2 linked regions of the Fodinibius salicampi genome follow. The protein of the gene in region 2 binds, or shares a complex with, the protein of the main gene of each other region. Links are inferred from orthologs where the notes say so. Each region holds a gene or a part of one and is shown on either strand. Other genes may lie near its edges.

The links. The genes of interacting proteins can lie anywhere in the genome.
Region 1: the proteins of hisF (region 2) and hisH are in contact, whole or in part, in a crystal structure (PDB 6RU0), measured with the Thermotoga maritima proteins. The link is inferred for Fodinibius salicampi from one-to-one orthologs. Residues at the interface, in WP_004080486.1 of Thermotoga maritima: Met1, Leu2, Ala3, Arg5, Ser40, Glu41, Asp45, Glu46, Ala70, Glu71, Ile73, Asp74, Ile75, Pro76, Phe77, Asp98, Lys99, Ser122, Gln123, Glu161, Thr195, Leu196, Asn247, Arg249, Glu251; in WP_004080484.1 of Thermotoga maritima: Asn15, Arg18, Arg22, Arg117, Leu118, Pro119, His120, Met121, Gly122, Trp123, Asn124, Asn134, Gly135, Tyr136, Tyr138, Val140, Tyr158, Glu180, Lys181, Ser182, Ser183, Lys184, Ile185.

Annotation. Positions count from the first base shown.
Region 1 is NZ_BAABRS010000004.1:339,736-345,213, reverse strand. What follows is about bases 2,545-5,478. They hold hisH (imidazole glycerol phosphate synthase subunit HisH), read left to right. Parts: upstream 2,545-3,680; coding sequence 3,681-4,277; downstream 4,278-5,478. Other genes in these bases: ABEB05_RS15030 (TetR/AcrR family transcriptional regulator), read left to right, coding at 5,146-5,478; ABEB05_RS15035 (HU family DNA-binding protein), read left to right, coding at 4,491-4,868; hisB (imidazoleglycerol-phosphate dehydratase HisB), read left to right, coding at 2,781-3,671; hisC (histidinol-phosphate transaminase), read left to right, coding at 2,545-2,784. Also shown: hisG (ATP phosphoribosyltransferase), read left to right, coding at 1-423; hisD (histidinol dehydrogenase), read left to right, coding at 423-1,709; more of hisC, read left to right, coding at 1,723-2,544. UniProt on the Escherichia coli protein: IGPS catalyzes the conversion of PRFAR and glutamine to IGP, AICAR and glutamate. The HisH subunit catalyzes the hydrolysis of glutamine to glutamate and ammonia as part of the synthesis of IGP and AICAR.
Region 2 is NZ_BAABRS010000002.1:731,062-736,728, forward strand. The notes cover bases 2,739-5,508. They hold hisF (imidazole glycerol phosphate synthase subunit HisF), read right to left. Parts: upstream 4,620-5,508; coding sequence 3,858-4,619; downstream 2,739-3,857. Other genes in these bases: ABEB05_RS10900 (OPT family oligopeptide transporter), read left to right, coding at 2,739-3,158; hisIE (bifunctional phosphoribosyl-AMP cyclohydrolase/phosphoribosyl-ATP diphosphatase HisIE), read right to left, coding at 3,168-3,782; ABEB05_RS10915 (hypothetical protein), read left to right, coding at 4,716-5,216. Also shown: metZ (O-succinylhomoserine sulfhydrylase), read right to left, coding at 1-503; ABEB05_RS10895 (OsmC family protein), read right to left, coding at 513-929; more of ABEB05_RS10900, read left to right, coding at 1,110-2,738; ABEB05_RS10920 (cytochrome C oxidase subunit IV family protein), read right to left, coding at 5,628-5,667.

The DNA of each region.
Region 1 (5,478 bases), on a different replicon or contig from region 2:
CCCCGCTTGGAAGTAGCAGATGCTATTGTAGATTTGGTATCTACCGGTAATACGCTGAAAGCAAACGGACTTCAGGAATTGAATACCATCCTTGAGTCGGAAACGCAACTCATCCGCACAAATAAGGAACTCTCACCCGGAAAAAAAGAACTGATCGACAAGTTCCTCCAGCGCATGGATGGCCATCAACAAGCCGAGCGCAGTCGATATATTATGATGAATGCTCCTAAAAAGGCCGTGCCTAAAATAAAGGATATTATCCCCTCTCTAAACAGTCCGACGGTAATGCCTCTGGCCGACGAGGATATGGTAGCTATACATACCGTTATCCCCATTGATCAGTTCTGGATTGTCATGGAAAAACTAAAAGCCGAAGGAGCTACAGGAATTGTTATTTTACCAATCGAAAGCATGATTCTGTGATGAAACAATACGACATTACAAAACTTACCAAGGAAGAGATACAGGATCTCTGCCAGCGGCCTAAAATGGATTTTATCTCCATCTTTTCAGAGGTAGAGCCAATCATAGATAAGGTTAGGCAGAAGGGAGATTCAGGAGTTAGCTATTATACCAAAAAGTTCGACGGTGCTTCGCCGGATACCATTACCGTTAATCCTGCTGATCTTTCGATAAATCTGACATCCTCCACTCGTAACGCTATTGATACCGCTTTTGAAAATATCCAGCGTTTCCACAAAGGCCAGCTGCCCCAACCTTTAGAGGTGGAAACCATGCCCGGAGTGAAGTGCCAGCGGGTATCGCGACCTATAGAAAAGGTAGGGCTGTATGTACCCGGCGGAACTGCTATATTGCCTTCTACGCTTATGATGCTGGGAATTCCGGCGAAGTTGGCAGGATGCAAGACCATTGTTACAGCCACTCCTCCCCACAAAGACGGAAGTATTGCCGATGAAATTATCTATATCGCTCAAAAAATTGGGATTACAAAAATCCTTAAAGCGGGCGGAGCCCAAGCCATCGCGGCAATGGCATACGGTACGAATACGGTACCCAAAGTGGATAAAATTTTAGGCCCCGGCAATCAATATGTTACGGCCGCTAAAATGATGCTCCAAAACAGTGAAGCACAAATTGCCATTGATATGCCGGCCGGACCTTCAGAAGTACTGGTTATTGCCGACGAAACGGCCAATCCGGAGTTTGTAGCCGCCGACCTGCTTTCCCAAGCGGAGCACGGTCCTGACAGCCAGGTTGTTTTAGTTGCTACTAAAGACTTTGACCTGGGGGCCTGCTCAACTGCGTTGGAAGAACAACTTATGAGACTTCCCCGTAAGGATGTAGCCCAAGAAGCCATTAACAAGAGCTTTACCTTAATCGTAAATAATCTGGAACAGGCATTTGACTTCTCTAATCAATACGCACCGGAACATCTGATCGTCCAATGTGAGGATGCCGAACAGTGGCAGAACAGTATTTACAACGCCGGATCTGTTTTCTTTGGCCAATGGACCCCCGAGAGTGCGGGCGACTATGCTTCCGGAACCAATCATACGCTTCCAACCTATGGCTATGCCCGTATGTTCAGCGGGGTATCGGTTGATTCGTTTCTTAAACAAATTACCATGCAGACCATCAGTCGGGAAGGATTACAAAATATTGGTCCGACCATAGAAAAGCTGGCCTCCCTTGAGGAACTCGAAGCTCACCGCAGAGCAGTCTCAATTCGATTAAATAATCTGAAATAATTTTCAGCTCGTTATGTCTAATCCATTTGATCTCGAAAAAATTGTACGACCCAATATCAAGCATCTAAAACCCTACCACAGCGCCCGGCAGGATTTTAGCGATGGCCTGTTATTGGATGCCAATGAAAACAGCCTCGGAGCTCCCTACCAGGAGGCAGAAGGACTACACCGTTACCCTGATCCTTCTCAATCCAGATTGCGCGATTTCATTGCTGATTGGCGCGGAGTAAGAAAGGAAAATGTGTTTACCGGTGTGGGGAGTGACGAAGGGATCGATCTATTGTACCGAATATTTTGCAGGCCGGGACAAGACCGCGTTCTTACTACCCCTCCCACCTACGGAATGTATACGGTTTCGGCTGACATCCATAATATTGCTGTGGATTCAGTACTGTTAACGGCAGAAACATTCCAGCTTAATGTGGATGAGATTCTCAATACCATCCGTGACGAAACCAAACTGCTTTTTCTTTGTTCTCCCAACAATCCCACGGGCAACACTTTTAAAAGATCATCAATAGAACAACTGATTAAAGCCTTTCCAGGTATTGTCGTCATTGACGAGGCCTATATCGATTTCAGTGAAGAGCCAAGCTGGGCTTCAGAGGTCGTTAATTATCCCAACCTGGTGGTCCTGCAAACCCTGTCAAAGTCCTTCGGACTGGCTGGCATCCGCCTGGGGATCTCCTATGCTTCCGAAGATATTATCAATTACATGATGAAGGTTAAGGCTCCCTATAATATCAATCAATTGACCTCGAACTATGCGGTACAGGCTTTTGAAAATCTTAATACCGTTCGATTTAATATTGATGCAATAAAAAAGGAACGGAGCCGCCTCCGCGGAGAGTTAGAAAGGGTACCAACTATCCGAAAAATTTATCCGAGTGAAGCTAATTTCCTGCTTGTGAAAATTGATGATGCTCTGACCATATATAACAAGCTGACACAGCAAAATGTGATTGTTCGTTACCGGGGAAATGAACCACACTGCGACAGCTGCCTGCGTATCACCGTTGGTACGCCGGATGAAAATAAGCGCTTAATTTCAGCACTAAAACAACTAACGCCATGAATATTAGAATATCGTTAGAGGCATTATCCGGAAAGAATGAAACTTTACTTTGGAGCGGGGCTCTATACGGTCTTAAAAGGCTACAGGAATTAGGTCACAGGCTCTTTTTTCTCATCGATGATCTGTCTAACAAACAAAAGGATCTGCTGGAGAACGAAAAAATAAAGGCCACAGCATCCATCCCGGAGGAAACAGATTTACAGGTCATTGCCGACAACGGAAAGCTAGAAGTTATTACCAGAGAGGGGAAAACGATTGAAGAAGCCTCTGACTGGATCACCATCAGTAATCGGATATGCTTCCCCACTCGGAAGGCCACGCTGTCTCGGCAGACCGCTGAAACGGACATCCATATTAAGCTGAACCTTGATGGCACCGGTAAAAGTGCCATTGACACGGGACTTCCTTTCTTCGACCATATGCTGGAACAAATTGCAAAACACGGACTTATCGACCTGGAGCTTAGTTGTAATGGCGACCTTGAAGTAGATGAACACCATACCATTGAGGATGTAGCTATTGCTCTTGGAGAAACCGTCACTAAAGCCCTGGGTAACAAAGTGGGCATTAGCAGATATAGCTTTGTACTCCCGATGGACGAATCCCAGGCAACTATAGCCCTGGACCTGTCGGGCCGCCCCTATTTAAAGTTTGAAGGCTCTTTTGACCGGGAAAAAGTAGGAGACTTCCCCACCGAAATGGTGGAGCACTTCTTTTACTCCCTGGCCATGAATCTACAGGCTACCCTCCATATTTCCGTTGTGGGGGATAATGCTCACCATAAAATTGAAGGTTGCTTTAAGGGTTTTGCCCGCTGTCTGAGAGCCTCTGTCAGCCGAAGTGAACGAAACGCAAATATTCTTCCCAGTACTAAAGACTTACTTTAATACATATTCATGATTGCAATCATTAATTACGAAGCCGGAAACCTTGCCTCAGTATCCAATGCGCTGCAACGTTTAACGATTCCACACACGATTACAAATAAGGAATCTGAACTGGATAAAGCCGATGGTATTATTTTTCCGGGAGTAGGTCATGCTACCCCGGCAATGGCTTCCTTGCGTGAAAATGGACTTGATAGCTGGCTTAAGCAGACTACAAAGCCAGTACTAGGCATCTGCCTGGGTATGCAGCTGTTTTATGAATCCTCGGAAGAGGGAGACTCGGAAGGACTCGGAGTTATTCCCGGACGGCTAAAAAAGTTTGATTCTTCCCAACACAAGGTCCCGCATATGGGATGGAATACCTTCTCGGATGTTAACGCCCACCCTTTGGTCAAAGGATTCGGTACCGAAGAGTATTTCTATTATGTACATAGTTATTATGCTCCTGAAAATGAATTTACGACTGCAAGCTGTCACTATATCAACGAATTTTCTTCGGTTGTTTGCAGAGATAACTATATGGGGGTACAGTTCCACCCTGAGAAATCCGGAAAAGAAGGATCATTGCTGCTCCAGAATTTCATACAGATCGTTTCCAGCGAGTAAAACTGTTCTGAGTTAACAGAATATAGTGGAAACACCGTAACGGGTATGTTAACAGGTTTACTGCACAGCCTGTGCATGGAGACCGTTAGGAAATTTTTCGAAAAATATTCCTTGACTGGAATCTAAAAAATAAGCAGTCTGTTGATGACTGCCTTCCCTCCCTAATCGCAGGAACAGGCAAGAGAGAAAACCGTAACCAGATTATCCAGTATTATGGCTATACCCTACACTATCGTCAAGCAAAAGAATCCCCGGAATACCAATCAGACCCTATATTATCCCCGCGCCGCATCCAACGGAGTGGTTGAATTAGAAGAGATCATCTACAAACTGGAACAAATGAGCACCCTGAGCGGCGCCGATATTGAAGCGGTGCTATACGGACTTACTGATCTGGCCGCCCGGGAACTCTCCAACGGGAAAATCGTGCGTTTTGGTCGGCTGGGCAGCTTTCGCATTACATTTGAAGCCTCAGCCTCGGAATCCAAGGAAACGATTAGCCCGGACAATATCCGCAAAGCAAAACTGCGCTTTCAACCTCATCAACGCTTTAAACAGATGCTCAGTACAGTAGAGTTCAAGGAGAAGTAACCTTCTTTCGGTCATTTAACATATGTTATTTATTATTTAGCATATCTCATATGTAGAAATAACACATGTTGTTTTCCCTACTCCTGCGGATGTTCTTGAGAAAAGGTAGTGGTTATCCAGCAAGGAAGTGCGCAGAGCTATTTATCGAAGCAACTTTCTTATAATATTCCTCTTCTGGGCTTCGGCTACATGCCTCCCCTGTGCTGTAATATTCTCTGCTTGTACATCAGTGAAAAAGTTGCTATAATTTTGACTGAACGTTTAGTCAATATAAATTATGTCTCCCAGAACACCACAACAGAACGAAGAGATTCGCCAGCAAAGCCGGAAACAGATTATTGACGCCGCCTTTGAACTATTTGCCAACGAAGGATATTCCCACACCAGTATTTTAGCAATAGCCAGGAAAGCCAGCGTTTCCAAGGGACTGATCTATCACTATTTCGACAGTAAAGAGTCTATTTTAGTTGCAATCTTTGATCAGATGGTGCAAATAGGCGAAGAGATGCTGGATTTCCCCGACCATTTTACTTCCACTGACAAAATAAAACAGGTATTGAACCAAACATTTGAGTTCATTGAAACTCAACCCGGTTTAGGGCGGTTAATG
Region 2 (5,667 bases):
CCGGCCCATTCCAGATCAATAAGATCGAGCCCCGGGTTAGACGGGGTTTCAAGAAATAATACTTTGGTATTATCCTGTATATATTGCTCCCATTGTTCCGGTTGGTCGATATTGCCATAAGAGTAGTCGATACCCCATTTAGGTAAAATCTCATTTAAAATTTGATGAGAGGATCCAAATAGAGAACGACAGGCCAGTATATGATCTCCCTGTTCGAGCAGAGCAGCAAGACTCGAGAAGATAGCAGACATACCTGAAGCTGTAGAAACACCGTCCTCGGCACCTTCCAGCCGACACATTTTTTCTACAAACTCATTGGTATTGGGATTGGAGTATCGACTATAAACATTTCCATCTACCTCCCGGGCAAAAAGTGCACGCGCATGCTCAGCTGAATCAAAAACAAAGCTGGAGGTCATGAAAAGGGGAGTAGAATGCTCGCGCTGTTCAGTGCGTTCAGTTTGGGTACGAATAGATTTTGTTTCGGCTTGCTGCTCACTCATAATAAAATATTATTCGGATTTGATTTCGTAGCTATGGGTAATTTCTGATGTCTTTTCGAGGGTTTTTGAGACAGAACAGTATTTATCCAAAGATAAGTTGATGGCACGCTCTACTTTTTGTTTGTCAAGATCTCCGGTAAATATATAGTGCATATGGATAGTCGTAAACTCTGAATAGGTATCTTTCTTCTGTCGATCCCCTTCGATTTCAACTTTAAGATCTTTTAAATTCTGCTTTTGTTTCTCAAGTATACCAATAATATCAATAGCGCTGCATCCGCCTGCGCCGGCCAGCAGAAGCTGCATGGGACTAAATCCACCTTCAAGTCCGCCAATACTGGTAGAGCCGTCCATGCGAATAAGTCCTTCTTCTTCATTTTCAGCCTGCATATGCGTTCCTTTTAGCTGCTCAACTGTGATCTTCATATATAATAATTTTTTAACTATTTAATGACAGGCGGAAGTTAATTAAATCGGATGGGGGAAGAAAGGTCATTACCAATATCAGATAATCCTATGTAATGCTAAAATGCTCTTGTTTTCTTAATTACATCTATTAACTTTGTTTTGATATCAATTATCAAGCCAATAAAAAGAGGAGTGCCCTTGAGTAATTCAAAAAAGAAGTTCACGCCTTTTGTTAGCGCTGAAGATGACCTTCCGCAAATAACATTCAAAGCGGTAGTATTGGGTATCTTATTATCTGCAATTTTAGCCGGGGCCAACGCCTATCTGGGATTAAAGGTTGGAATGACGGTTTCAGCTTCTATCCCGGCAGCAGTAATTTCAATGGCTGTTCTGCGATTATTTAAGCACTCTAATATTCTTGAGAATAATATCGTTCAGACAGCAGCCTCGGCCGGGGAATCACTCGCCGCTGGTGTTATATTTACCCTTCCTGCCCTTATCTTGCTTCGTTACTGGGTGGACTTCCCCTTCCTCGATACAATGGCTATTGCCATGCTGGGAGGAGTGCTAGGTGTACTCTTTACCATCCCTTTGCGTCGCGCTTTGATTATTGAACAGGATCTGAAATTTCCGGAAGGGGTAGCTACCGGGGAAGTCCTGAAAGCTGGAACCGAGGGTGGTCAGGGAATTAAACAAATTGCATGGGCTGGATTGGCTGGTGCGTTATTTAAACTGGGACAAACGGGGCTAAAGGTATTTTCAGGAGCAGCTAGTGGATCGGTAACAGTAGGCCGTTCTATTTTTGGATTAGGAACAGAGCTTTCGGTAGCGTTGCTTGGCGTGGGGTATATCGTGGGACTTAATATTGCGGTATTGGTTTTTGCCGGTGGACTTATTTCCTGGCTATTCGGAATACCGTTGTATATGGCTTTTACGGATCCCGCTGAAGTGTCAGCTGTTGTGGGAGAGGCTTCGGGCTATAGTGCCGCTCTAGAGATTTGGAGCCAGAAAATACGCTATATGGGAGTAGGTGCTATGGTTGTTGGTGGTATCTGGGCTCTTATTTCCTTAGCCAAGCCCCTAAAAGACGGTATCCAATCATCATGGAAGACCGTTCAAAAAATACGGTCAGGTGAAGAAGATACCCGACTTAGAACAGAAAGGGATATGCCGATTAATTATGTCCTGTGGGGAGTTGCAGGACTTGCATTACCGATTTTTTTGGTTTTTACCCAGGTTATTGACACTTCCCATTTACCCGTTAGCAGCGGACTGTACTGGTCAACGATGGCGATCGGGATGCTGTTTTCGCTCATTGCCGGATTTTTGTTTGCATCCGTCGCCGGTTATATGGCGGGACTGGTCGGTTCTTCCAATAATCCAATTTCAGGAGTAACTATAGCAACTATCTTAGCTACCTCGTTGATTTTACTTGTACTGCTGGGATCGCAGCTTGAGTTTAGTGCTGATACGGAGAGGGCTCAGGCTGCTGCCGCGGCTGCCATTGTTGTGGGAGCCATGGTTGCCTGTGCTGCGGCCATAGCTGGTGACAATATGCAGGACTTAAAAGCAGGTCAGTTGGTAGGATCCACGCCCTACAAGCAACAAATTATGCAGATTATAGGAGTGGTAGCTGCGGCCCTTGTTATTGCACCTATCTTAAGTCTTCTTTTTAATGCATATGGCATGGGAGGAGTATTTCCAAGAGAGGGAATGAATCCCGATGAGATGCTTAGCGCACCACAGGCCACATTAATGCAGTCCGTGGCCGAAGGGGTATTTGCCCGCAATTTAGAGTGGAATATGATCTGGATTGGATCAGCCATAGCGGTGGCTATTATTATACTGGATAAGTTCCTGGAAAAGCGGGGAACAGATTTTCAAACACCTGTGTTGGCCGTAGCCGTGGGAATCTATCTCCCGCTGGAATTAACGGTCCCTATCTTTGTGGGCGGTATGATTGCCTGGTTTGCTGGAAGAGTCGTGGCTAAGCGGGCTAAAGAAGCAGGGAAAGATCCGGAAAAAGCCAAAACAAAAGCTGAAAATAACGGCTTACTCTTTTCATCTGGACTTATCACAGGAGAGGCGCTGATAGGAATTGTCTTGGCTATTCCGTTCGCTATCCAGGAGAGTACCGATGCGCTTCGTATTGTTCCGGAATCCTTTACTCCTTATGCAAACTGGCTGGGCGGACTGGCAGCGGTCTTCTTTATTATCTGGCTTTACAAGGTTGCCGTTAAGAAGTAATGCTCTTTCTTATTGATGCCGTTCTTGTAATCGCTCAATAATATCATCTAAACGTATCCCTTTTTCGGTTAGCAACACCAGCAGGTGATATAACAGGTCTGCGACTTCACCTTTAAATTCATCCGGGTTGTTGTTTTTTGCTTCAATAACTGTTTCAATGGCTTCTTCACCTACTTTTTGAGTGATCAGGTCCAGTCCCTCATCAAATAGATGGGTAGTGTAGGAGCCTTCCGGCCGTTCTTTTTTTCTGCTGGCAATAAGGTTTTCCAGCTGGGATAAAAAGTCCGGTGATGAGGTTGGTTTAAAGTCTTTTTTAAAAAAACAGCTTTTATTGCCCGTATGACAAGTGGGACCCTGCGGATGAGCCAGTACCAATAGCGTATCATTATCACAATCCTGCTGAAGCTCAACCAGATCTAGATAGTTGCCGGAGGTTTCCCCTTTGGTCCAAAGTCGCTGTTTGCTTCTGCTAAAGAAAGTAACTTGTTTTTTTTCAAGAGTTGTTTCCAGAGCTGGGCGGTTCATATAGCCCAGCATGAGCACCTGAAATGAATCCGCATCCTGAATGATGGCAGGAATAAGTCCGTCTCCTTTGTCAAAGTCTATAGAATCAATATCAATCATTTTAAAATAGTTATGGTGAATTTCTTATGGCATATTTTAGCTCTTTATCTTTGACAGCAAAGATAAAGAAGGTAATTATATAGTTTCTCGAACCGGGATATCTGCATTTTTTAGTTTTTCTTTGAGATCATGAATTTCAATTTCCTGGAAGTGGAAAATACTGGCCGCCAATACTGCGTCGGCCTTCGCCTTTTTAATGGCGTCGATGCAGTGTTGAGAAGTTCCCGCCCCGCCGCTGGCAATGACAGGAATGGAGGTGATATCGTTCACTGCTGAAAGCAGTTCCAGATCAAAGCCGGACTTTGTACCGTCGCGGTCCATACTCGTCAGTAAAATTTCTCCCGCTCCCCGCTCTTCAACTTCCTTAATCCATTTAAGAGCATTTTTGCCCGTATTTTTAGATCCACCTGAAATAAAAACTTCCCACTGGTCTCCTTGACTTTTGGCATCTACAGCAGCAACAATGCACTGAGATCCAAATTGTCGGGAAGCTTCATTAATCAAATCAGGATTGCGTACGATGGCGCTGTTTAGAGATACCTTGTCGGCCCCGGCATGCAGCAAGTCAGCTATTTCTTCAACACTTCCAATACCACCACCAACAGTAAAGGGTATGTCCAGCTCAAGGGCGATTTTTTCTACGAGCTTTACCAGTGTTTTTCGCTTCTCCTTGGTAGCTGTTATATCCAGAAAGACAAGCTCATCTGCACCTTCCTTCGCATAACGGCGGGCCAGTTCTACCGGATCTCCGGCATCACGTAGTCCCTCAAAATTCACCCCTTTTACTGTTCGTCCGTCTTTGATATCGAGACAAGGAATAATTCGTTTTGCGAGCATTCGTTTCGGTTAACTTAAAGAGTTTTGATATATTACTTGAAGCTAAAGGTAAGACTTAAGTAGTGGTGAATCACAATTTATTTAAGAAATAATATCGTGAGGTACATAATACAACCTATTTTTTTTCTGATTGAGCTTGCCCTTAAGCTGGCAGCACCGCTATCTGCTATCATTAGTATGGCCGCATCGGGTAATTTTATTCAGAAAGTTTTAGAAGGATTTCATTCGCTGCCGGATACCGTAAGGGAAATAATCTGGTGGATTCGTAATATTCCCGAGATAAGTAATATTATTGATGACTATAATACCTTAACCGCCGCTGAATTTAATCAAAAATACGGGGCTGGGGCAGTAAATTATGTAATGGATTATCTTAATGAAGGAGTCGAGTATCTTCAGCAAGTGTATGTAAATCTTGCTGAACGACCGCTAAGTACTATTTTAGCTGCGCTGTTGGCCTTTTTTATATGTTATTTATCGGCGCGCATTGTACGCTTTATACGGCAGAAGGGAGAAGGTTCCGTAATTACTAAATTTGAACGACAGGCGGGTGATAGAATGTTCAAAAAAGGTGATAAAAATGAGAAGTGGTTTTAGCTATAATTGTAAGGATTTTTCTGTTTTTAATTATTAAGGAAGTAAATATATCTATTTAACTTAGATCAAGTATAAATTTTGGATTCAGGGAATCATCTTAGCAAAACTTTGGTATGTTCCTAATGAAGGTTAACAAAAAACCGAGGAGTAGTTATGGCTAAACCAAGTGAATGTCCAAAATGCGGAGCTACAGCAGTTGATCCGTGTAAGAAGGAACCAAAAATCGACTGCGTACGAGATGATAAGTAGATTCTAATAACATTAATTAGGTAGTAAAAAGGCTGCGAGGTTACTCGCAGCCTTCTTTTATTTAATACATTTTTTTATTAATTCCAGATTGAAAATATCTAAATAAAAAGCCGACCCAACGAGGCCGGCTTAAGATGATAAAAGGATTTAAAAAAGTTTAATTTAAAATCCTGGTACAACATCCGTTCTGAATAGGGTATCG